DNA from 4 places in the Rossellomorea sp. FM04394 genome. Region 1 is predicted to be linked to each of the others. Evidence: predicted binding sites of a transcription regulator. Region 1 holds the regulator's gene; each other region holds the start of a gene.
The links. Region 1 encodes Rex, which represses fermentation and respiration genes when NADH is low (regulators of the CRP and FNR family bind a similar motif). Its sites were predicted from a motif close to TTGTGAAATATTTCACAA; they were not measured.
Positions count from the first base shown of each region.

Region 2: ACCB35_RS21375 (AtpZ/AtpI family protein) is a predicted target of Rex. The motif match lies at 2,300-2,317, and genes of this name have one in related genera.
Region 3: ACCB35_RS13385 (cytochrome c oxidase subunit II) is a predicted target of Rex. The motif match lies at 3,914-3,931, and genes of this name have one in related genera.
Region 4: ACCB35_RS06580 (L-lactate dehydrogenase) is a predicted target of Rex. The motif match lies at 1,725-1,742, and genes of this name have one in related genera.

Region 1 covers NZ_CP168654.1:265,972-272,207, forward strand. The annotation lists gene ACCB35_RS01500 (ABC-F family ATP-binding cassette domain-containing protein) at 1-1,275, opposite strand, end outside; gene ACCB35_RS01505 (redox-sensing transcriptional repressor Rex) at 1,466-2,143, shown strand; gene ACCB35_RS01510 (twin-arginine translocase TatA/TatE family subunit) at 2,198-2,368, shown strand; gene tatC (twin-arginine translocase subunit TatC) at 2,384-3,157, shown strand; gene ACCB35_RS01520 (YdiK family protein) at 3,173-3,379, opposite strand; gene ACCB35_RS01525 (lysostaphin resistance A-like protein) at 3,376-4,119, opposite strand; gene groES (co-chaperone GroES) at 4,433-4,720, shown strand; gene groL (chaperonin GroEL) at 4,774-6,236, shown strand, end outside.
Region 2 covers NZ_CP168654.1:4,273,527-4,279,762, reverse strand. The annotation lists gene glyA (serine hydroxymethyltransferase) at 1-600, shown strand, start outside; gene upp (uracil phosphoribosyltransferase) at 975-1,604, shown strand; gene ACCB35_RS21375 (AtpZ/AtpI family protein) at 2,473-2,694, shown strand; gene ACCB35_RS21370 (ATP synthase subunit I) at 2,700-3,074, shown strand; gene atpB (F0F1 ATP synthase subunit A) at 3,097-3,810, shown strand; gene atpE (F0F1 ATP synthase subunit C) at 3,883-4,095, shown strand; gene ACCB35_RS21355 (F0F1 ATP synthase subunit B) at 4,259-4,777, shown strand; gene ACCB35_RS21350 (F0F1 ATP synthase subunit delta) at 4,774-5,310, shown strand; gene atpA (F0F1 ATP synthase subunit alpha) at 5,338-6,236, shown strand, end outside.
Region 3 covers NZ_CP168654.1:2,647,847-2,654,082, forward strand. The annotation lists gene ACCB35_RS13360 (dynamin family protein) at 1-515, opposite strand, end outside; gene ACCB35_RS13365 (hypothetical protein) at 699-869, opposite strand; gene ACCB35_RS13370 (isoprenylcysteine carboxyl methyltransferase family protein) at 965-1,528, opposite strand; gene ACCB35_RS13375 (type III polyketide synthase) at 1,531-2,601, opposite strand; gene ACCB35_RS13380 (SDR family NAD(P)-dependent oxidoreductase) at 2,810-3,580, opposite strand; gene ACCB35_RS13385 (cytochrome c oxidase subunit II) at 4,174-4,650, shown strand; gene ACCB35_RS13390 (b(o/a)3-type cytochrome-c oxidase subunit 1) at 4,652-6,236, shown strand, end outside.
Region 4 covers NZ_CP168654.1:1,306,392-1,312,627, forward strand. The annotation lists gene ACCB35_RS06570 (SIMPL domain-containing protein) at 1-147, opposite strand, end outside; gene ACCB35_RS06575 (hypothetical protein) at 156-587, opposite strand; gene ACCB35_RS06580 (L-lactate dehydrogenase) at 675-1,625, opposite strand; gene ACCB35_RS06585 (GNAT family N-acetyltransferase) at 1,933-2,469, shown strand; gene ACCB35_RS06590 (tetratricopeptide repeat protein) at 2,485-2,970, shown strand; gene ACCB35_RS06595 (histidine phosphatase family protein) at 3,023-3,625, shown strand; gene ACCB35_RS06600 (NCS2 family permease) at 3,652-4,953, opposite strand; gene ACCB35_RS06605 (M20/M25/M40 family metallo-hydrolase) at 5,197-6,236, shown strand, end outside.

The DNA.
Region 1 (6,236 bases):
TTCCATTTTCATCGGGTACTCGTCCCACAGCTCATTTAAAACGGTCTTATTGGAAGAGAGTTCAGCTTGTTCTTGATCGTAATAACTAATCGAAACATTTGAACCAAATTTAAACCCACCTTCAAGAGGATGGAGTTTATTCACTAATGTTTTCAATAGGGTAGACTTACCGATACCGTTAGGACCAACAAGAGCGATGCTGTCTCCCTTTTTTATAGAGAAATCGATGTGAGATGAAATCTGTTCGGCTTTACCATATCCGATGGTCAGATCTTGGACGTGAAGAACATCATTCCCGCTTGGACGATCAATTTGAAAAGCGAAGTTGGCAGATTTCTCATCTCCCAGCGGTTTATCCATTATATCCATTCGTTCCAGTTTTTTTCTGCGGCTTTGGGCCATTTTGGTAGTAGAAGCACGGGCGATATTTCGTTGGATAAAGTCTTCGAGTTTGGCGACTTCCTGTTGCTGGCGCTCGAACATCTTGAGATCCTTCTCGTAGTCTTCTGCTTTCTGTTCAAGGTATTTACTGTAGTTACCCAAGTATTTTTTGCTTCGATTTCGTGAAATTTCATACACTTGATTGACGACGCTATCCAAGAAGTAACGATCATGGGAAACGATCAGGACAGCACCTTCATAGCTTTGAAGGTACGTCTCAAGCCACGATAAAGTCTCAATATCAAGGTGGTTGGTAGGCTCATCAAGAATAAGGATGTCCGGCTTGGTCAATAGAAGCTTACCAAGTGCCAGACGGGTTTTCTGACCACCGCTTAAAGTAGAGATCTTCGTTTCATAATCAAAGTCGGCAAAATTCAATCCATGAAGGACAGAACGAATATCGGCTTCATATTGATAGCCGCCGGAATCTTTGAAGCGTACTTGAAGCTCATCATATTCCTTTAATACCCGTTGATATAAATCTTCTTGTTCATAAACAGAAGGATCGGCCATTTGTTTCTCAAGTTGTCTTAATTGTTTTTCCTGAGTTTGTAATTCTTCGAATACGGTCAGCATTTCTGACCAAATCGAAAGCTCTGATTCCAAGCCTGTGTTTTGCGCGAGGTATCCAATGGAAACCCCTTTTGGTTTCGTGATATCTCCGGAGTCATAGGAGAGATGACCTGCAATTATTTTTAGAAGAGTCGATTTTCCTGCTCCGTTGCGTCCAACGAGAGCCACCCGATCTCTTGTCTGTATCTCAAGCTTAATATTTGATAGGATATTATCGGCACCAAAGTTTTTCGTAAGTTGATTCACTTGTAGTAGAATCATGACGTTTCACCTCTATTTCATAGTGCTAGTGTACCGTATTATGGAGGGGAACGGCAATAAATCGACTATTAATCTTCGTACACTTAGGATAAAATATAGTGTATGATGGGAAGTAGAGTTTTAAATTCTGTATGCTTTCTATTTTGGAAGCGGTATCAGAGGTTTTTGAATAGATGTGGGGGAATACAATATGAACCAGGATACAACGAAAATTCCACAGGCAACGGCTAAGCGCCTTCCGCTATATTATCGCTTTATTAAGAATCTGTACTCATCGGGAAAGCAGAGAGTTTCATCGAAAGAATTGAGTGAAGCGGTGAAGGTTGATTCTGCTACGATACGCAGAGATTTTTCTTATTTTGGTGCTTTGGGGAAAAAGGGTTATGGATACAATGTAAATTACCTTTTATCCTTTTTTCGTAAGACATTAGATCAAGATGCCATTACGAAGGTTGTACTGATAGGAGTAGGGAATCTCGGTACAGCTTTTCTTCATTATAATTTCATAAAAAATAATAATACTAAGATTGAAATGGCTTTTGAAGTGGATGAAAAGAAGGTTGGGACGCAAATCAGCGATGTACCCGTTTTTCATTTAGATGATTTAGAAGAGCGTCTTGAGGGGCATGATATTGAAGTGGCCATTCTAACGGTTCCGGCATCTTCTGCTCAAAATATCACAGACCGATTGGTTTCTTCTAATATTAAGGGGATCCTGAATTTCACTCCTGCGAGATTGACGGTTCCGGACCATATTCGCGTGCATCATATTGATTTAGCAGTTGAGCTTCAATCGCTGGTATATTTCTTAAAGCATTATTCAGAGGATGACACGGAAATGTCACAAGATGGAATCATATCCGAATAGAAAATGATTCGTATATACGTTATGATAGAATGGTAAAAGAGGAGGTGTCTCATTATGTTAGGTGCAGGTAGTATTGTACTGATAACGGTTGTTGCTTTACTGATTTTCGGACCAAAGAAATTGCCTGAGTTAGGGAAAGCAGCTGGTAATACATTACGTGAATTTAAAAATGCAACAAAGGGCTTAGCAGATGATGAGGACGATACTAGTAAAAAAGCTAAGTAGGGTAGGATGAACGCCATGAGTCAAAGTCAAAGAGACATGACAGTCTATGAACATATAGGAGAATTGCAAAAACGACTCATGTTTGTAGTCGTTTTCTTCTTGTTAGCGGTAATCGTCAGTTTTTTTCTTGCGGAGCCGTTGATTCGATATTTGCAGCACGCAGATGAAGCGAAAGAATTAACCATGAACGCTTTCAGGATCACAGATCCTCTCAAAATCTATATGGAGATGATCATGTTTATTGCGATCATCATGACATCACCCATCATTCTATATCAAGTATGGTCGTTCGTAAGTCCAGGCTTATATGAGAAAGAGAGAAAGGTAACGCTCAGTTACATACCGATTTCTGTCCTTCTCTTCTTAGGTGGATTGTCATTTTCATATTTTATTTTGTTTCCATATGTCGTGAAATTCATGATGGGTTTATCCACCAATCTGAATATCGAGCAAGTAATTGGAATTAATGAATACTTTCATTTCCTGTTTCAAATAACCATCCCATTCGGCTTTCTATTTCAACTGCCGGTTATAATGCTGTTTCTGACACGCCTGGGGATTATTACCCCGATGCTCCTGGTACAAATGAGAAAAGTGGCGTACTTCATATTGTTAGTCGTCGCGGCTTTTATTACACCGCCGGACATCGTCTCGCATTTAATGGTAACCGTTCCTTTGCTTCTTCTTTATGAAATCAGTATTTGGATCTCTAAGATCGGATTTAAGAAGGTTTTAGAAGCAGAACAAAAGCTTGAAATGGAACAATTTGAGGATATAAATAAGGATTGATCAAATGATCAATCCTTATTTTTTATTCTCTATTTTCTTTTTGATCTTGAAATGCAGCATCACCATCCGCAACCCGGATCCAAAATCAAGGGTTGCCAGAAAGACGAGCATATAAGTGAAAAATCCCCAACCATCATCCTGTACATTTTGCACAGCAAAGTATGTGAAGAGCACACCGAGAAGGAGATAGATCACGCCTGAAAATAGTGGTGATCTCCTCATAGAAATAATCCTCCAATAAATCCTTGTATTTGTTCAGCTTCGTTGATCATTTTTTCAATTTCATCCTTATAAATAGATTGCATTAGAACGACCGTTGTATTCATGGCAACGTGGGCAAATATTGGAACCAGAATCCGCTTCGTTTTGACGTATAGAAACGCAAACGTAAAGCCCATTGCAGAGTACAAGATCACATGCTCAGGCTCAAAATGAGCAAGGGCAAAGATAACAGAACTGATTAACGCGGCGAAGAAGAAATTCATCTTCTCGTAAAGTACACCGAAGATAATCTTTCTGAAAACAATCTCTTCTAATATAGGGCCAATGATCGCAGCGACCATCATCGATAGCGGTACCTTTTCGATAATCCCGATAATCATTTGCGTATTTTCAGATCCCATCTCGATCCCTAACGCATACTCAATTTGTATTGCGATGGATTGAGCGATGAACGCCATAAATATCCCCACTATAGCCCACACAATTGAACTTCCTGCATTCATTGGTGCGGAACGTTCAAGATTGGTGCTTGTCTCGCTCTTTCTCAGAATGCCCCAGACGACGAGGAGAGTTAATGTAAAGCTGATCACAAGCCAGTATCCCGGAACGACATTTCGTAATGTCTGCTCTGGAATCGCAAGGACATCAGCACCAATCTTAAATAAAAGGGGTATCCCGACAACACTGGAAAGCTGCATTACGATATAGGCAATTAAGATAAATCCGAAATGTTTTTTCAACGTTTGATCTCCTTTAATACCTGTTAGATGAAGGACTAATAATTCGTCCTGAACATACTCCTGTACAATTCTACTAAGAAAAGAGAAAGTGTTCAAATTTAAGGGGTTTGCTCTTCAATCGATTTAAGAATAAAGACGTATGGGGAGGCATAGTATAGGAGGGTGTGAAAAAAAGAGAAATATGACGAAAAAAATTTTAAGCAGGACTCTTGCAAAATGAAAACGAATTAATTAATATAATAGTTGTGTTAGCACTCACAACAAGCGAGTGCTAATAAATATCATTTACATAATTTCAAGGAGGTTGTTTCACTTGTTAAAACCACTAGGTGATCGCGTCGTTATCGAGCTAGTTGAGTCAGAAGAAAAAACAGCAAGCGGTATTGTGCTACCGGATTCCGCAAAGGAAAAGCCACAAGAAGGTAAAGTGATGGCTGTAGGTACTGGTCGCATTCTTGACAACGGTGAGCGCGTTGCTCTTGAGGTAGCTGTCGGCGATCGAATCATTTTCTCTAAATACGCTGGTACAGAAGTGAAATACCAAGGCACAGAATACTTGATCCTTCGTGATAGCGATATTCTGGCTGTAGTTGGCGAATAATCAAACTTCGTATATAAACAATATTCTATTTAAATAAGAGGAGGACTTTATCAATGGCTAAAGATATTAAATTCAGCGAAGAAGCACGCCGTTCCATGCTTCGCGGTGTAGATCAATTAGCAAATGCAGTAAAAGTAACTCTTGGACCAAAAGGACGTAACGTGGTACTTGAGAAGAAGTTCGGTTCACCACTTATTACAAATGATGGTGTAACGATTGCAAAAGAAATTGAATTAGAAGATGCATTCGAAAACATGGGTGCAAAACTGGTTGCTGAAGTAGCAAGCAAAACAAATGAAATCGCAGGTGATGGTACAACGACTGCAACGGTCCTTGCTCAAGCGATGATCCGCGAAGGTCTTAAAAACGTAACAGCCGGTGCTAACCCTGTTGGCGTTCGTAAAGGTATCGAAAAAGCGGTTCAAGCTGCTATCGAAGAATTAAAAGTGATCTCTAAGCCGATCGAAGGTAAAGATTCAATCGCTCAAGTTGCGGCAATCTCAGCGGCTGACGAAGAAGTGGGTCAACTGATTGCAGAAGCAATGGAGCGCGTGGGGAACGACGGTGTCATCACAATCGAAGAATCTAAAGGTTTCACTACTGAACTTGACGTAGTGGAAGGTATGCAGTTCGACCGTGGATATGCATCTCCATACATGGTCACTGATTCTGATAAAATGGAAGCTGTTCTTGAAAATCCATATATCTTAATCACTGACAAGAAAATCGGCAACATCCAAGAAGTACTTCCTGTTCTTGAGCAAGTCGTACAACAAGGTAAGCCACTATTAATGGTAGCTGAAGATGTTGAAGGTGAAGCTCTCGCAACACTTGTTGTGAACAAACTTCGCGGAACATTCAACGCTGTTGCTGTCAAAGCTCCTGGCTTCGGTGACCGTCGTAAAGCAATGCTAGAAGACTTAGCAGTACTTACTGGTGGAGAAGTGATCACAGAGGATCTTGGATTAGATCTTAAATCTGCGAACATCACTCAACTTGGCCGCGCTGCGAAAGTAGTGGTAACGAAAGAAAACACTACTGTCGTTGAAGGTTCTGGAGATCCGGAAAAAATCGCAGCTCGCGTAAATCAAATCCGTGCTCAATTAGAAGAGTCCACTTCTGAATTTGATAAAGAAAAATTACAAGAGCGCCTTGCTAAGCTTGCAGGTGGAGTAGCAGTCGTGAAAGTCGGAGCTGCAACTGAAACTGAGCTTAAAGAGCGTAAACTTCGTATCGAAGACGCATTGAACTCTACTCGTGCAGCAGTAGAAGAAGGTATCGTATCCGGTGGTGGTACTGCCCTTGTGAACGTATACAACAAAGTAGCATCAATCGAAGCGGATGCAGATGTAGCAACTGGTATTAACATCGTGCTGCGTGCTCTAGAAGAGCCGATCCGTCAAATCGCTCACAACGCTGGACTCGAAGGTTCTATCATCGTAGAACGTCTGAAGAAGGAAGAAGTAGGTGTCGGTTTCAACGCAGCTACTGGTGAGTGGGTAAACATGATCGAAAA
Region 2 (6,236 bases), 460 kb from region 1:
CCTTATGCAGACTTCGTGACAACAACGACTCACAAAACATTACGTGGACCTCGTGGCGGAATGATTCTATGTAAAGAAGAGTTTGCTAAGAAAATAGACAAGTCTATTTTCCCTGGAATTCAAGGCGGGCCACTTATGCACGTGATCTCAGCTAAAGCTGTTGCTTTCGGTGAAGCGCTTCAGGATTCTTTCAAAGACTATGCGCAAAACATCATCGACAATGCCAACCGTTTAGGTGAAGGTCTTGTTAAAGAAGGAATCAACCTTGTATCAGGTGGATCAGATAATCATCTATTACTTATCGACCTGCGCTCACTAGGACTGACTGGAAAAATCGCAGAGAAAGTACTTGATGAGATTGGTATCACAGTAAACAAAAACACGATTCCGTTCGATCCGGAAAGCCCATTCGTAACAAGCGGTGTCCGTATCGGTACGGCAGCTGTTACATCAAGAGGCTTCGGGCTCGAAGACATGGACGAAATTGCTTCAATCATGGCATTGACTCTTAAAAACCATGAAGATGAAGCGAAACTGGAAGAAGCACGCAAACGCGTCATCGACCTGACAAGCAAATTTGAATTATATCCAGAAAGATAATAGATGTTGACCTCTTCACTAGGGACGGACCTCCCTGGTGGAGAGGTTTTTTAGTAGAAAAGTAGATTATTTATCGGTTTTAAGCTCTAAATACTGGGGGTGAGGGCCGACTTAAATGGTAATCCGGCCGTTATTCGCGATAATCCAGCGGCTTTTCATAAAAATCCAGCCGATTAACATAATTAACCAAAAACCACCGGCAATCACACCAGCTTACATGTTCATTCTCATGCACCCCGGATGATTTCTAACGATTCCATTACACTTCCCATCTCTTGTTGCTCTTAAATTGTCTTTTATGTACAATAGTCTGAGGTGTAAATGAAGTGGACAAACTATTTTTACATAAAATCGAACTTAAAGGAGAGAGTCGAATGGGCAAAGTATATGTATTTGATCATCCGTTAATCCAACACAAATTAACGTTTATTCGTGATAAACAAACAGGTACGAAGGAATTTCGTGAACTTGTTGATGAAGTAGCAACACTAATGGCGTTTGAAATCACCCGCGATTTACCATTAGAGGATATTGATGTAGAAACGCCGGTAAGCAACGCAAAGGCCAAGACTCTTGCAGGTAAAAAATTAGGAATTGTTCCAATTCTGCGTGCCGGCCTTGGCATGGTAGATGGAATTCTTAAACTGATCCCGGCTGCAAAAGTTGGCCACGTTGGTTTATATCGTGACCCGGAGACTCTTAAACCGATTGAATATTACGTAAAGCTACCAAGTGATGTGGAAGAGCGTGACTTCATCTTAGTCGATCCGATGCTTGCAACAGGCGGATCTGCTGTTGAAGCTATCAACTCTTTAAAAAAACGCGGCGCGGTAAGCATCAAATTCATGTGCCTTGTTGCCTGTCCTGAAGGGGTAGACGCAATCAAGGAAGCGCACCCTGACGTTGATATCTTCATCGCGGCTCTTGATGAGAAGCTGAATGAAAAAGGATACATCGTTCCTGGTTTAGGGGACGCGGGAGATCGCTTATACGGTACGAAATAATTTGAAGCAAATAAGAAAGCCGGATTATCGACACGTGATAATCCGGCTTTCATATTTATATAACCCAAAAAAACCATTGTAATTTAGTTGGAAGTATTTACATTAAATTCAAGGGTTACTCATAAATAGAATCTTCTATATAATGAAGGGGCATGTGAAAATAGAATCTATGGATTTGTTAATAAAGTTATCAACTGGGGGCGAAAGAGGTACGTTTGTCGGGTTTTTTAAGCGAAAATGCTTGTCGCCTCATACCAAACGATCTCCGCTTTTCGACATGTCCAGCTGCGGGGGCTTGGGGCTCGAGGTCATAAGCTAAATTGACCAAAAAGGCAAAGAGCGCCTTTCCGGTAAGTTCGCCTTATGCTTGTCGCCTCCAACCAACCCGCCTCCGCTTTTCGACATGTCCAGCTGCGCCTTCTAGTCCCTCGAGGTCATAAGCTAAATATGCCAAAAAGGCAAAGAACGCCTTTCCGGCATATTCATCTTATGCTCGTCGGGCCTGACCAGTCGGCTCCGCTTTTCGATATGTCCAGCTCCGGCGGGTAGTCCCTCGAGGTCACAACTGAAAAATCCCAAAAGGCAAAGAGCGCCTTTAGGGATTTCCCAGTTGTGCTTGTCGGGCCTGACCAACCCGCCTCCGCTTTTCTGTAAATGTGTTGAAAATGTGAACAATTTGGGAACGCGTGGATAGGTTGTGAACTTTTTAACTTGAACGCATTGACATAGATAAAGCCCTATTGTATGCTTACAAAGGGTATAAAATGATAAGGTTTTCACAAGGGTTGAGCCCGTATGAAAACGGTTTTTCATCATTTGTACAGTGTTAATGATTTTCCACTAAATCACATGTGTGGAGATGAAAAAAATGCGTCAAAATGATCGACGCCCGTATCAATCGATGGTCTTGTATTCTGCTATTCTTTCCCAGCTTGTTGGTTCTATCTTAATAGGGATCTTCGGCGGGAGATGGTTAGATGGAATATGGAACACCACACCACTTTTCTTAATTATTGGACTACTCCTTGGGCTCGCAACAGGAATCTACACCATGCTCCGTACAGTCCAACATTTCAATTCGGGAGATTAATGTAAATGCCAGAACTTCAGCAAGTGTTTAACAGGCATCGTAAGTACATATTTTTCCTCCTTTCCTTTTACGTCCTCGGTTGGGGTTTTACTTCCTATCAGTCTATTTTCCTTGGGCTTATTTTGGGGACAGGCATCAGTCTGTTTAGTCACTGGCTGATCATGAGGAGAACCGTGCGATTCGGTGATGCAGTAGAAGCTGGTCAAAAGGTTCGATCTTTAGGGACCTTCTCAAGAATGGCAGGTGCAGCCTTTGCAGTGATCATTGCAACGGAATATCCTGAACATTTTCATCTCCTGAGCGTCATTATGGGATTAATGACAATATACCTTGTCATTATGATAGATTATTTTATTCAGCAGCTTTTAGCTCATAAATAGCGGGGAAGAGAGGTGAATTTCATTGCATCATGAAAATCCTACAGCCGAGTTTCTAGGGTTAACTTTTAACCTGGCGAACGTACTGATGATCACAGTGGCAAGTGCCGTTGTATTCCTCATCGCCGTTCTGTCAACTCGTAGACTGGCCATGAAACCGACCGGAGTGCAAAACTTTATGGAATGGGTCATGGACTTTGTCAAAAATATCGTGAAAAGTAATATGGATTGGAAAACAGGTGGTCGTTTCCATCTCCTTGGACTTACTTTACTCATGTACATTTTCGTATCGAACATGTTAGGGCTTCCGTTTTCGGTAGTCATTGACCACGAATTATGGTGGAAGTCACCAACAGCGGATCCAGTTATCACGATGACCCTTGCAGTTATGGTCGTTGTGTTGACACACTATTATGCGATCAAGATGAAAGGCTTCGGTGAATACGGTAAAGACTTCTTCAGACCTATGTCGTTCTTATTCCCGCTGAAGATCATTGAAGAATTTGCCAACACACTAACGCTTGGTCTTCGTCTTTACGGTAACATCTACGCTGGGGAAATCCTGCTTACTTTACTGGTAGGGAGCCTGGCACACATGGGAGCAGCCGGATTACTGGGTGCCATCATCCCGACGATTGTATGGCAAGGCTTCTCAATCTTTGTCGGCGCAATCCAATCATTTATTTTCGTTATGTTAACGATGGTTTATATGGCTCACAAAGTCAGCCACGACCATTAATATATACCCTGTTCAAAATTGAACAAAACTACTCAAAACATTTTTTCATACATTTAAAGGAGGAAATTCAGAATGGGTCTTTTAGCAGCAGCAATTGCAATCGGTTTAGCAGCACTAGGTGCAGGTATTGGTAACGGTCTTATTGTTTCACGTACGGTAGAAGGTATGGCTCGTCAACCGGAAGCTCGTGGAATGCTTCAAACTACAATGTTCATCGGGGTTGCGTTAGTAGAGGCGATTCCTATCATCGCAGTAGTTATCGCATTCATCGTAATGGGTCAATAATAGTAACTGAAAGTTCAAGATGGCGAAGATCATTCGATAAGAACCTTCGCCATTCCTTTATGTTTAGTACTTATGAACATTTGACTATGAATGATACGGCGTTTGCCGTTATTGTAAAGCTTTCTTTATGGAAGGCATTGACTCTTGAAGGGAGTGAAACCTCGTGCTTACAAACGCATTAGTCCTTGGAGCTGGTGGCGGCTTCACAGGTGGAGATATCGTATTCCAGCTTGCTATGTTCCTTATCCTTCTTGCGTTACTGAAGAAGTTTGCCTGGGGTCCTTTGATGGGCATCATGCAAGAGCGTGAGAATCACATTGCAGGCGAAATAGAAGCGGCTGAACAAAGCCGTCTAGAAGCAAATAAGAGCTTAGAAGAACAGCGTCAACTTTTAAAAGAGGCTCGTCAAGAAGCGCAAGCGATGATCGAGAACTCTAAAAAGCAGGGCGATGAGCAACGTGAACAAATCATCATCGCGGCTCGTCAGGAATCTGAGCGCTTGAAAGAATCTGCGAAACGTGAAATCGAGACGCAGAAAGAACAAGCGATGGCAGCATTACGCGAGCAGGTTGCTTCACTATCTGTTCTGATTGCATCGAAAGTCATTGAAAAAGAACTTTCTGTTCAAGATCAACAGAAGTTAATCAACGATTATATTAAAGAGGCAGGAGAAGAGCGATGAGCTACTCTACAGTCGCAAAACGCTATGCGTTAGCTCTTTTCGATATTGCCAAAGAACACAATCAATTAGAAGCGATTGAACAAGAGCTTCGTGCAGTGAAATCCGTTTTTATCCAAAATAAAGAATTAAGCATTCTTTTGGAAAATCCGAAGTTTTCGACGGATAAGAAGAAAGAAATGTTGAAAGAAGCGTTCTCTGCTGTTTCAGTTCCAGTATTGAATACACTGCTTCTTATGACTGATCGTCATCGTGAAGATCAGGTAGTGGGCGTTGTCGATGCATTCATCGAGCTATCTAATGAAGCTAGAGGGATTGCAGAAGCAAAGGTGTACTCCGTACGTGCTTTAACAGAAGATGAGAAGACAGCAATCTCAGCTTCTTTTGCTAAGAAAATTGGTAAACAATCATTAAGAATTGAGAATGTGATAGACGAGAACATACTTGGCGGACTTAAGGTCCGTATCGGCAACCGTATTTATGACGGAACACTTGCCGGTAAGTTAGATCGTCTTGAGCGTGAACTTGTTCGTTAACTTTCGTATAAATGAGGGGTGAAATTCATGAGCATCAAGGCGGAAGAAATCAGCGCGCTGATAAAAAAGCAAATTGAAAACTATCAGTCTGAGATGAAAGTAAGCGATGTAGGTACAGTTATCCAAATCGGTGACGGTATCGCTCGTGCTCATGGCCTCGACAATGTCATGGCTGGAGAGCTTGTTGAATTTTCTAACGGTGTCATGGGTATGGCGCAGAACTTAGAGGAAAACAACGTAGGTATCATCATTCTCGGACCATTTACAGACATTCGTGAAGGCGATGAGGTTCGTCGTACTGGACGTATCATGGAAGTTCCAGTAGGACAAGAATTAGTAGGTCGTGTTGTAAACTCACTTGGACAACCAGTTGATGGATTAGGTCCAATTGCGACAACGAAAACACGTCCAATTGAAGGTGGAGCACCTGGTGTAATGGATCGTAAATCCGTACACGAGCCACTTCAAACTGGTATCAAAGCGATTGACGCTCTAGTTCCAATCGGTCGTGGTCAACGTGAGTTAATCATCGGGGACCGTCAAACAGGTAAGACATCTGTTGCGATCGATTCGATCCTAAATCAAAAAGGTCAAGACATGATCTGTATCTATGTTGCGATCGGACAAAAAGAATCAACTGTACGTAATGCAGTTGAAACGCTTCGTAAGCACGGTGCCCTTGATTACACAATCGTTGTAACAGCCTCAGCTGCTTCACCAGCTCCAATGCTATTCTTAGCGCCATACGCTGGTATCACAATGGGTGAAGAATTCATGCATAGCGGCAAGCACGTTCTTGTTGTATATGATGATCTTTCTAAGCAGGCATCTGCATACCGTGAGCTTTCACTATTATTACGTCGTCCTCCAGGCCGTGAAGCATTCCCTGGTGACGTATTCTACTTACACTCTCGTTTACTTGAGCG
Region 3 (6,236 bases), 2.1 Mb from region 1:
ACGGCGTCAGCGAGGTGAATGGCCGATTCCGTTGATAGTCTGTGGGCATCATCCGTACTGTCTACACCAGGGGTATCTAAAACCGATACACCCTCTGGCATCTCACTCTTGCTTCGCCCTATTTCTACAGAATATACCTCTTCACCGTTTTTACAAAAGTCCTTAATGGTGGAGAACTCATATGGTGCCTTAAAGTATAGCGGCTGAGAATGATGATAATGGATTTTCGCAAAATCCGTTGGTGCATGGTGCACCTTCACTAAATTTGCACTGGTAGGGATTGGACTCGACGGGAGGATTTCCTCTCCCATTAAGTGATTGATCATCGTTGACTTTCCTGCAGAAAAATGGCCGCAAAAGGCTAAAATCAATTCATCGTTGTATAATTTCTCTGCTAATCTTTCTACCTTTGCAGCCCGCTCTTCGTCTCCGTTGTGACGGAAAGTATCGTGATAGGCTGCAAGATGTTGCAATGTATTATGTAATTGGGTACTCTTATGCTCTATCTGACTCATTGAACTAGTTCCTTTCTGTTTTCAGAAAAATGATAACGTTTTTATTTTATCGTATTTGGCTCAATTTCTCTATGAAATCATATCAACGTGGGGAATTTGAGAACGGTATTAGTATATGCAGGAATTTTAAAAGAGCCAAAAGACAAAATAAAAAGCCCTCTTCCGAAGAAGAGGGCTATGTATTTATCGTGTTGTTTCAGTTGCAATCAAGTTTGAATGAACAAAAGATTTTGAGTTTGTCTGGTATGAAGATACTTTCTTCTCTTGTGCTGAATCCTTCATTACATTTGATAAAACATGCTTCATTATGAAGCTATACGCTAATACAGTAAACAATATCAGAAACCATACCATATTTGTCCCCACCCTTTTGTTGATGTTTAAATGAGAATAATTTTCATCTTCAATTAGAATCTTAACAAAAACGATAATCATTTTCAATAAGAAAATTATTTTTCTTTTCTGATCAGGGGGATCCAGCCCTTTGTATGAAGGTGAATCCTTTCATAATCCGTTTCATGACGAAGTGCATGTTCCTCAAGCGGAATACGAATAGAGAGAATGAATTGATTCAGTAATGCGAAGATAAACAGGGTCCAATAAGCATGAAAAAGTAATGGAACAATCAAGAACTCTAATGTGACGATCAGATAGTTAGGATGCTTCAAATACTTGTAAGGACCTTTCGCTACCACTTCAGCCTTTGGAAGCACGATGATTTTTGTATTCCAATACTTCCCCAGTGAAGAAATCACCCATATTCTCCCGAGCTGAGTGAGGATGAAACCAGCCAACAGGATCGGCCAGTAGGGATTGACCCCTGTATGAAAGATCCCTCCTTCAATTAACAGCGAAACAAAGAATGCGATATGGATAGCGACCATCATTTTATAATGAGCCTTTCCATATTCTTTTGCCCCCTGTTCCTTCATCCACTTTTCATTTGATTTAGCGATGAATAGCTCCACAAGCCTCTGAATCATCAGTACGAAAAAAAACAGGATGAAATACAGCATCATTCCCACCTCATCAAAAGCAGTTCTGAACTAAACCCCGGCCCTAAAGCGGTACCCAAACCTATATCTCCACGTTCACAGCCTTTATTCATAAATTCCTTCAGTACATACAAGATGGTTACAGATGACATATTCCCATAGTTTTTTAAGACCTTCATAGATTCAGATGTCATACTTTCTTCCATTCCTAAAGCTTCCTGATAGGCTTCAATGACCTTCTTTCCTCCCGGATGTGCCACAAAGTGCTTAATATCTTCAAGGCTGATATCATTTCGATTGATAAATTCCTCAACATTCGGCCTGAGCCAGTTCTTCACAAGAGTAGGAATATCTTTCGAAAACACAACATACATACCGTTATCCTTTACCTCCCACCCCATTACATCCAGTGAATCCTCCAAAAGAGTAGATTGAGTCGCGAAAATGGATGGCAGCGGGTGGGAAATCCCTTCTAGTAATGGACTTTCATCACCACATACAACTGCACAAGCAACACCATCAGCAAAAAGTGACGTACCAACTAAATTGCTCTTAGAGCGATCCCCATGCTGAAAGGTGAGTGAACAAAGTTCGATGGAAAGGACGAGAACATTTGCTTTCGGAAAAGCTAAACAGTATTCATAGGCACGTGACAGCCCGCTTGCTCCCCCTGCACATCCCAATCCCCAAATCGGGATTCGTTTAACATGAGAAGAGAATGGCAGATGATTCATAATTCTCGCTTCTAGACTTGGTGTTGCGATGCCCGATGTTGAAATTGTAAAAATCGCATCAATGTCCTCTAATGTAAGCTGATGATGGGATAGGATTTTCTTAACGACCCTGCTGCCCAGTTCAACTGCGTGGTGAATAAATTCATCATTTTTTTCTTGAAAGGTATGCTCCCTGGAAAACCATTCGAGGTCTTTTACGAAATAGCGGCTGTCTATTTCACCATTTTCAAACACAGTGAGAAGACGTCCGATATTCTTAAAGCTTGTCGAAAACAATTGTTTCGCAAATTCTGCCGCTTCTTTTTGTGTAATCTTCACAGGTGGAATCTCGGTTTCAACTGAAACAATTTTCGGCATTCATCTACACTCCTTACAATTCCATGTAAGGGTAGCATTTCCAAAAAACCACAAAACATGTATCGAGATTATGTATAACCCTTCTAATCAATCTGAATAGGTCTTCATTACGAAAGGAATATCCATTGGTGCCTCTTGTGGGGGATAAACACGTCACCATACAAGAAAGAGCTAACCCGCAAAGGTTAGCTCTTTCTTGTACGGAAGTTTAAAAACCTTGAATCGTCATCCCGCCGTCTACAAAAAGGGTTTGGCCCGTAACATAATTCGAGGCATCAGAGGAAAGGAAAACAGCAGGGCCTACTAGTTCTTCCAATTCGCCGATTCTTTTTAAGGGGGTTACGGCCAAAATATCATTTACATATTCTTCGTTTTGCAATAGCTCTTTCGTTAAGGGCGTTTTAAAATACCAGGGTCCGATACTATTCACATTAATATTGTATTTTCCCCATTCCAAGGCTAAAACCTTCGTCATTTGAATCATGGCTGCTTTCGTTGAAGCGTACACAACCCCCGTTCGTAAAGCTACATGACCGGCTACAGAAGCTATGTTAATGATTTTCCCCTGATTCTTCTCCTTCATATGTTTACCTGCTTCCTGACTCATCATAAAAGCAGATTTCAAATTTGTATCCATGATCGTTCCCCATTCTTCATCCGTAACCTCCAGGGCGCTGGAACGGATATTCATACCTGCATTATTAATTAAAATATCAATGGAACGTTTTTGATTTTCTATGTAAGCAATCGCTTTTTGAATTTCCTCCCGTGATGTCACATCTGTCGGGATTATATAAGCCCTTCTTCCCAGCTTTTCAATTTCACTGGCCGTTTCTTCTAAATCGCCCCTCGTCCTTGACAGAAGAACAACATCGGCTCCTGATTCTGCTAAACCTATACTGAGAGCTCGTCCAATTCCACGCCCGGCACCAGTGACAACAGCAAGCTTATCTTTTAATGAAAATGAAGGTAAATACATCTTCACACCACCCTACCCATTATTTGAATCTTCTATATATTAACACAGTCACTTTGACTGCTAAAGGTTTACGGTTTAATAAGTTTTCTTCTTGTCCTCCTGGTTCTGGACATGAATCTGGATTTTCGAATCTACGTGAAGTTGACATTGAGGACAAACCGTTTTCTCTGAAAAGATCTGACAGCAATGCTTACAATAAAATTTTTCCACGAAATATCCTCCTCCTCTTTATTATCATTCCTATACTCTATGCATATCGCTCCGACAAATGAACCGGTTGAAAGACCTATTATGTAACTGATTTCACATTTATTTCACAATATTTCTCGTAACCTGTGACATTTATCACAGATTCATAAGGGTTTACACCCTTATGATAGTGATAACGAAATCAATCATCCAATGAATGGAAGGAATGAGATATATGGTGAAAACGGAATTACACCAAAAAACCGAGGTTAAGGTCGAAGAGTCTACTTCACTCAAAGGAACTTTCACATCGGTTCTGTTCCTAGGTGGTTTTCTAGTCCTTACTTGGCTGGGAGTATTCTTACTATTTATCAATCGTTTTTAATTCTGAAGGAGTGGTTAACATGCACATGCATCGTTATGAAAAATGGTGGTTAACGTTAGGAACAGGGTCTCTTATTATATTTTTAATTATTTTAGGCATCAGTGCTTTTCATCAAGGACATCAACCTCCAAGCGCGAAAGCATACGTCAATCCCGAGCGAGTGGATAAAACCTCGCCGTTTAACGAACCTGGTTTGAAGAAGGTAGAAGGAAAGGCTTGGGATTACGAGTTAGTGTTTGTGGCATCTGCATTTCTCTACACACCCGGGGAAATTGAATTACCTAAAGGATCTACACTGAAAATCATAGCCACAACAAAAGACGTTGTTCACGGATTTGAAGTCGCAGGGACAAATATTAATATGATGCTTGAACCCGGGTTTGTTAGTGAATATACAACAACCCTTGATAAGACAGGGGAATTTCTCGTTGTCTGTAATGAATATTGTGGTGTGGGTCATCACACAATGAAATCTATGATTAAGGTGGTGGACTAAAATGAAACGATTTGTTCAAATTGAGAAAAAAGATGCTACTTTGGCGATGGCACATATTTATGTTGGCTTTATCGCATTGGCGCTAGGTGGATTGGCTGGATTATTACAAGTGTTAGTAAGATCAGGAAAATTCATATTACCTGCAGGGATAGGTTATTACCAGGTCTTAACGGTTCACGGCGTATTATTGGGATTGGTATTAACCACTTTCTTTATCCTTGGATTCCAGCACGCTTCCATCTCCCGAACATCCGGAGCCTATTCCGGGAAATCCCGTTTGTTAGGCTGGTTAGGATTCTGGGTCATGCTTATCGGCACAATCATGGCCGCTGTTATGATTCTATTAAATGAAGCAACTGTACTGTATACTTTCTATGCCCCCCTGCAGGCACACTGGATATTCTACTTAGGATTGACCTTCGTCGTAGTGGGAAGCTGGTTAGGCGGGACCGGCATGATCATCAAATATATAAGCTGGCGGAAAGAAAACCCTGGACTGCCAAGCCCTCTCTTAACATTCATGGCCATCATCAATACCGTCTTATGGATTGTCGCAACCATTGGGGTGGCAGGAACCGTTTTATTCCAGCTCCTTCCTTGGTCTCTTGGCCTTGTTGATCGGGTGGATGTACTCGTAAGTAGAACTTTATTCTGGTATTTCGGTCATCCCCTTGTATATTTTTGGCTGCTGCCTGCCTATATGGCATGGTATGTCATTATTCCAAAGATCATCGGTGGAAAAATATTTTCAGATTCGTTAGCCAGACTTTCCTTTATTTTGTTTCTCCTATTCTCTATTCCTGTAGGTTTTCATCACCAATTAGTGGAGCCGGGAATCGACGCGTATTGGAAATTTTTACAGGTAGTCCTAACCTTTATGGTTGTCATACCTTCCTTGATGACTGCATTTTCTCTGTTCGCTACCTTTGAAATGTACGGCAGATCCAAAGGGGCTACCGGATTGTTTGGATGGTTTAAGAAGTTACCATGGGGAGATGCCCGCTTTACCGTACCATTTATTGGAATGGTAGCCTTTATCCCAGCGGGAGCTGGGGGATTAATCAATGCCTCAAACCAGATGAACCAGGTCGTTCATAATACCATTTGGGTTACCGGTCATTTTCACTTAACTTTGGCAACTTCTGTTGTATTAACGTTTTTCGGTATTGCCTATTGGCTCGTCCCTCATTTAACAGGACGCGTCTTAACGAAAGCAATGAACAAACTGGCAATTGTGCAAGCCATTGTTTGGTCTATAGGAATGGGCATCATGTCAGGTGCCATGCATATCGTCGGCTTACTGGGCGCACCAAGACGATCTTCTTTTTCAACTTATGGGGATGCACCGCAAGCCCTTGCTTGGATTCCGTATCAAGTCGCACAAGCCATTGGGGGAACCATTCTCTTTATCGGGATCATATTGGTTCTATATATCTTTATCAACCTAGCATTCTTCGCACCTAAAGGAGAAGAAGAATTCCCGGTGGGTGAAAAGGCTGAAGCAGCTGAGAGAACTCCGATGGCTCTTGAAAATTGGAGGATTTGGTTAACTATCCTAGCAGCTCTCATTCTTATCGCCTACACCG
Region 4 (6,236 bases), 1.0 Mb from region 1:
GCTTTGGGCCGTTTCAAGCTCTTCATCTTTAGTGACAACGCCGATAGAGACAATGGCTTGATCAGGATCTACATAAAGTGTATGCTCACCTGTTACAGTAATCGTCCCTTTGGTGTTGCCGGTCCTATAGTATGGATATGAATACATGCGCAGTCCTACACGCACGTAAAGGATTCAATTTTATCCAAGTCGATACCGAAGTAAACCCATGTGAATCCGATCCATCTCCATCCGGCAATGGAACGGCGTCCGACAAAGACAGGATAGAACCAGAAAGCATCTCTTCTTAACCAAATATAAGTGTACCTGAATAAACATCTCCTGATGGCACCTGGATCTACTGCAAAGACACTAGGTCCACCTTGGGTTCCTTGCATCACCGTTTTTTGCGGTTGGAAGTTCGGTGGTGGTCCGGGTGGTGGTTGATTTTGTCCGCCTGCAGGTGGTGGAGAGCTCGGGGCGCCTTGTCCTCCACCAGGAAAACCGGGAAAGCCGCCACCTGAACCTTGGCCACCTCCAGGGAAACCGGGAAAGCCTCCTCCTCCTCCGCCAGGAAAACCAGGGAATAATTGTCTGTGATCGTACATAGAAGAACCTCCTCATAAAGAATTCTCTTTATCTTATGAGGAGGTTGGGTGGGCGTGCGTGTCTATTAAGTTAGCTAAGGGAATGAATCAAGTCTCCATCGCTTTTTTCATCACATGTTTGAGTGTTTCGGCTGAGTGAGAGAATTGAGCTTTTTCTTTATCATTTAATGGAAGCTCGACGACTTTCCTGATGCCCTCACGATTAATAATCGCAGGAACACCGATGTAGATATCGTCTTGATGATACTCCCCTTCAAGGAGGGCGGAAACGGTTAAAATGCTATTTTCATTGTTAAAGACCGCTTTGGTAATCCTGGCAAGGCCCATGGCAATGCCATAATAGGTTGCGCCTTTCCGTTCAATGATGTGATAGGCTGCGTCCCTAACATTGATGAATATGTCATCGAGCTGTTTCTGCACGTCATCCCTGTGGAGGTCAATTAACTCACTTAGATGACTTGCTCCTACAGTTGTGTGGCTCCAAACGGGAAATTCCGTGTCGCCGTGCTCTCCCATAATATAGGCGTGAATATTCCGTGTATCAATATCAAAGTGCTCTCCTACTAAGTAACGAAGTCTGGCTGTGTCGAGAATCGTTCCTGATCCGATGACTCTTTCTTTCGGCAGGCCGGAAAATTTCCACGTTGCATACGTTAAGATGTCGACTGGATTCGTCGCCACAAGGAAAATGCCGTTGAATCCACTATCCATGACAGAGTCTACAATATTTTTGAAGATTTTCACGTTCTTTTCCACCAGGTCCAGACGGGTTTCGCCAGGCTGCTGATTCGCTCCTGCAGTAATCACGACCAGGTCAGCATCCTTACAATCACTGTAATCTCCTGCAGATATTTTCATAGGGGAAGCGAAAGCAAGACCATGGTTTAAATCACGTGCGTCTCCGTCAGCTTTCTCCTTATTCAAATCAATCATTACAAGTTCATGTGCGATTCCTTGATTTAGGAGAGCAAAGGCATAACTTGAACCTACAAATCCTGTACCGATTAAAGCTACTTTGTTTGTGCATTTGATTGTCATACGTCATCACCTATTCATCAGTTTTTTGTTAGTATGATTCATAGCAATGTTAAGTTTTTAAAGAATGAAATGAGAGTTGAAAGATATTTGGTCAGTACATTGTGAAGTAATTCACAACCAAATCATAACATGAAACACATTGATATTCTACTCTGAAATATAGCATAACATACTTAATTGTGAATTAATTCACAATATTGTCAAATACAAAGACTTACCCAGGTGACTTGTCCCTCAAAGAAAAAAGGGTTTTTTCTGATGTGTGATGAATGTATAGAGGAAGATGAGAGTTATGGGAGGTGTGTGTATGAATGTCAGGAGTGGGGACTTATTTATCCGTCCTTTAGTGGAGGGGGATAAATACACGTTGGCAAGGTGGTTGCAGGATCCCGAAGTACTGGAGTTTTATGAAGGGAGGGACCGCCCCTTCACCCTTCAGCTGGTGGAGGAGAAATTCCTTGAAGAAAGGGACGTCTCAGGTTGTCTGGTTGAGTTTAAGGGGAATGAAATCGGGTATCTCCAGTATTACCAGCTCGATGAAGAAACAATGATCCGGTATGGTTACTCGAATTTAGATGAAGTGATCTACGGTACGGATCAATTCATCGGAGAAGCGACATATTGGAACCGGGGAATAGGGACGCAACTCATTCGAACTGTAGTAGAGTACTTGCTCAAGAAAGAGGGGGTCCACCGCCTTGTGGTGGATCCTATGACCTGGAACACCAGGGCAATCCGATGCTATGAGAAATGTGGATACTGTAAAGCGAGAATACTGCGGGAGCATGAGCTTCATGAAGGGGAACATCATGATTCCTGGCTGATGGAGTTCATTCCCGAATAAATGGGAGACTTTAAGATGAATAGAAAAATAGAAGAAGCCATTGCATTGAGAGAGTCGGGAGAATGCGCAGCTTCCATTGAAAGGTGGAAGCGATTGATTCAGGGAGACCCAGATAATGGTTTTCTGCATTACCAATGTGCATGGACCCATGACAAAATGGGACTCGAAAGCAAAGCCGTTCCTTATTACGAGAATTCGATTCAAATGGGACTGGATGATAAAGATTTACAAGGCGCCTATCTTGGATTGGGTAGTACATATCGGACATTGGGCGAGTATGAAAAAAGTAAATCCGTGTTCGAGAAAGGAATCCGACGATTCCCTGAAAATAAAGCGATGACGGTCTTTTATGCCATGACCCTCTACAATTTGAACAAACACAGTCAAGCAATGGAGCTGCTGCTCAACTGCATTGGAGAATCATCACAAGATCCCACCATTGAACCTTATAAAAAGGCGATAACATTTTATGCCGGCCAATTGGACGTGGTGTGGAAATAAGGGTAGCTGTTTGCATGACAGCTCTTTTTTTTGTGGCAAGAAGGAGGAGTGAATGAAATTGGCAATAACACAACTGTATCTGGTGAGGCATGCTCACTCGGAATACACCCCCGACGAATTAACCAGGCCCCTATCTGAGAGGGGAAAGGTGGATGCTAAGCATGTAACGGAACTATTAAAGAAGGAAAAGATTGATGCAGTATGTTCCAGTCCGTACAAAAGAGCCGTGGAAACCGTTGAAGGAATAGCCCGGCACATAGGTCAAGAGATCAAGATTTATGAAGAGGTGAGGGAACGGACTCTATCAAGTAAACTCGTGAAGAACTTTGATGAGGCAATTTCATTGCTGTGGGAGGATCCTGCTTTTTCCTTAGAAGGTGGAGAGTCGAATCTCACCGCTCAAAAAAGAGGCGTACAAGGGATATTTAAGATCATTGAAGAATATAATGGGAAAAACGTTGTGATTGGAACACACGGTAATATCATGGTTCTGATCATGAGTTACTTTGATCCTCAATATGATATCAGCTTTTGGAGAAAGCTTGAAATGCTGGATATATATTGTCTAACTTTTGATGATGATAATGTAAAGATCGTGAAGAGAATATGGACACAATCAGCTGAATTGACCGCGCAAAAAGACCGTTCATTATGAACGGTCTTTCGAGTATCTATATCGGGTTAATGAGGCAGGAATGCCAGCTGATAGAAGAACAGGACGGCAAAGATATACACGAGTGGGTGTACCTGCTTCCATTGTCCTTTTACTACTTTTAATAAAGGATAAGAAATGAATCCCAGTGCGATCCCAGTTGCGATGCTTGATGTTAACGGCATGCTGAGAATGATTAAGAATGCAGGGAAGGCTTCATCTAACTGATCCCATTTAATATGAGAAATGCTCCCCATCATTAAGCTTCCCACGATGATAAGGGCAGGGGCAGTAATGGCTGAAATTCCTGATACGGCACTGACAAGAGGACCGAAGAATGCAGCAGCGATGAACAACACAGAAACGGTTAATGTTGTTAATCCTGTCCTTCCTCCAGCCGAAACACCGGCTGAAGATTCAATATAAGCGGACGTAGGGCTTGTACCAAACATCGCTCCGACAGTCGTTGCAATGGAATCCGCGAGTAGTGCTTCACGTGCTCTTGGCATTGTGTTGCCCTTCATAAGACCTGCTTGTTGAGCCACTCCGATCATCGTTCCCGTTGTATCGAAGATGGTTACAAGTAAGAATGAGAACACAACGGCATACAATCCGTATTGAAAGACGTCTGCAAATGCTGTAAGAGGATTTGCTACGATCAGTCCTTCCGGGAGATGGGGAAGAGCCACAAACCCTTCTTTAAATGCTAATTCCCCTGTGAAGAATGCAACGAGTCCAGTGACAATCATTCCGATAAATAAAGCTCCATGGACACGTAACACCATGAGGATGAGTGTTACAGCCAACCCGATTAACGCTAAGATCGCCGAGGATGAATGCAGATCCCCAAGCTGTACCAGATTTGTAGGGTGAGCCTGGATAAGGCCGGTCAATCGTAATCCAATAAAAGCAATAAATAAACCGATTCCTGCTGTTATACCGTGCTTTAGATTTTGAGGAATGGCTTCGATTAATTTTTTTCTGAACGGTGTTAAAGAGAGAATGATAAAGATGATCCCTGCTACAAAAACGGCAGAAAACGCAACGATATAAGAAATATCATCATTCGCACCGACTACTGAGTACGTAAAGTAAGCATTCAATCCCATCCCTGGTGCGATGGCGATCGGGTAGTTTGCGAACAAGGCCATCCATAACGTTCCGGCTACGGCTGAAATAATGGTTGCTAAGAAGACTTGGTCAAATGGGACACCTGCATCAGCCAAAATAATGGGATTCACAACGACGATGTAAACCATCGTTAAAAATGTTGTAATGCCTGCCAGTATTTCAGTTTTAGGATCAGTGCCGTGTTCCTTCAATTTAAACATGGTAATACCTCCAATAAAAACGAACATTAAAAACACGCAACTTCTATAATATTCGGTAATAGGTTGGATTTCAATAGGAAAAACCGAAATTTTTTTAAGAAATTATATTGAAACCCCTTCCAAACCCCTTTTGTTTTCGATAAGATGTTATCAATTATAGAAGAATCAGTCTCTATAATGCCCAGGCAATAAACGATTTACCAAGAAAAAGTGACATCTCTTACGGAAAGGAGCGGTACTAACGTGTATACACAATTGAAAAACAAATCAATCTCTGAGCAGATTGAACTGATCACACGATCCTTAGTCGCTCTGAAAAGCTATAACGGAACAACAGGCGAACGTGAAAAAGCCCAGTATATATATGAAATGATTTCCTCATTTCCTTATTTTCAGGAGCATCCTGATCGAGTCTGGCTTCAAGAAGTCCCGAACGATCCGACAGGGAGGAAAAACGTGTTTGCCCTTGTGGAAGGAACGTCCTCGAAAACTGTATTATTCCATGCCCACTATGATACGGTGGGGACGGATGATTATGGGGCACTTCAAGATATGGCTCATGATCCCGACTTTCTTCAGAAATTCTTTATGGATTATGAAGGAGAGGAAAAGGTAAGGGATGATGCACTATCTGGAAATTGGCTATTTGGAAGAGGGGCTTTGGATATGCAGAGCGGGATTGCCGTCCACATTGCCAACCTTTTACACCATACGGAGCAAGCAACCCCAGATGGGAATTTACTCTTCCTATTTAATGGTGACGAAGAAAGTGAACATGCCGGAATGATTACTGCTTTAAGTGATCTCTATCGTTTAAAGAAAGAGGGCTTTGATTATTTGGCAGCGATCAATACGGATTTCATCTCTCCGATCTATGACGGGGACTGTAAACGATATATTTACACGGGTGCTGCAGGAAAGCTTCTGCCAAGCTTTTATATATATGGAAGAGAGGCGCATGTAGGGGATGTGCTGACATCCATCGATCCAACTGTGATCGCTTCCAAAATCAATCTAGAAATCAATCAGAACTTAGATTATCTGGAGGATATACCAGGTGAATTCACCCTTCCGCCATCTTGCTTGTATTTCAAGGATGATAAGCATACGTATAATGTCCAAACCCCTCTTAGCGCCTCTCTATACTTCAACTATTTTGTATACGAGAGAACCGCACGGGAAGTGCTCTACGATATGAAGAAGGCAGCATTAAAGGCAGTAAATGAACTGGAAGAACGGAGTAAAAAACAGTTTGAAGAGTATCGGAGCTATCATGGCTTCCC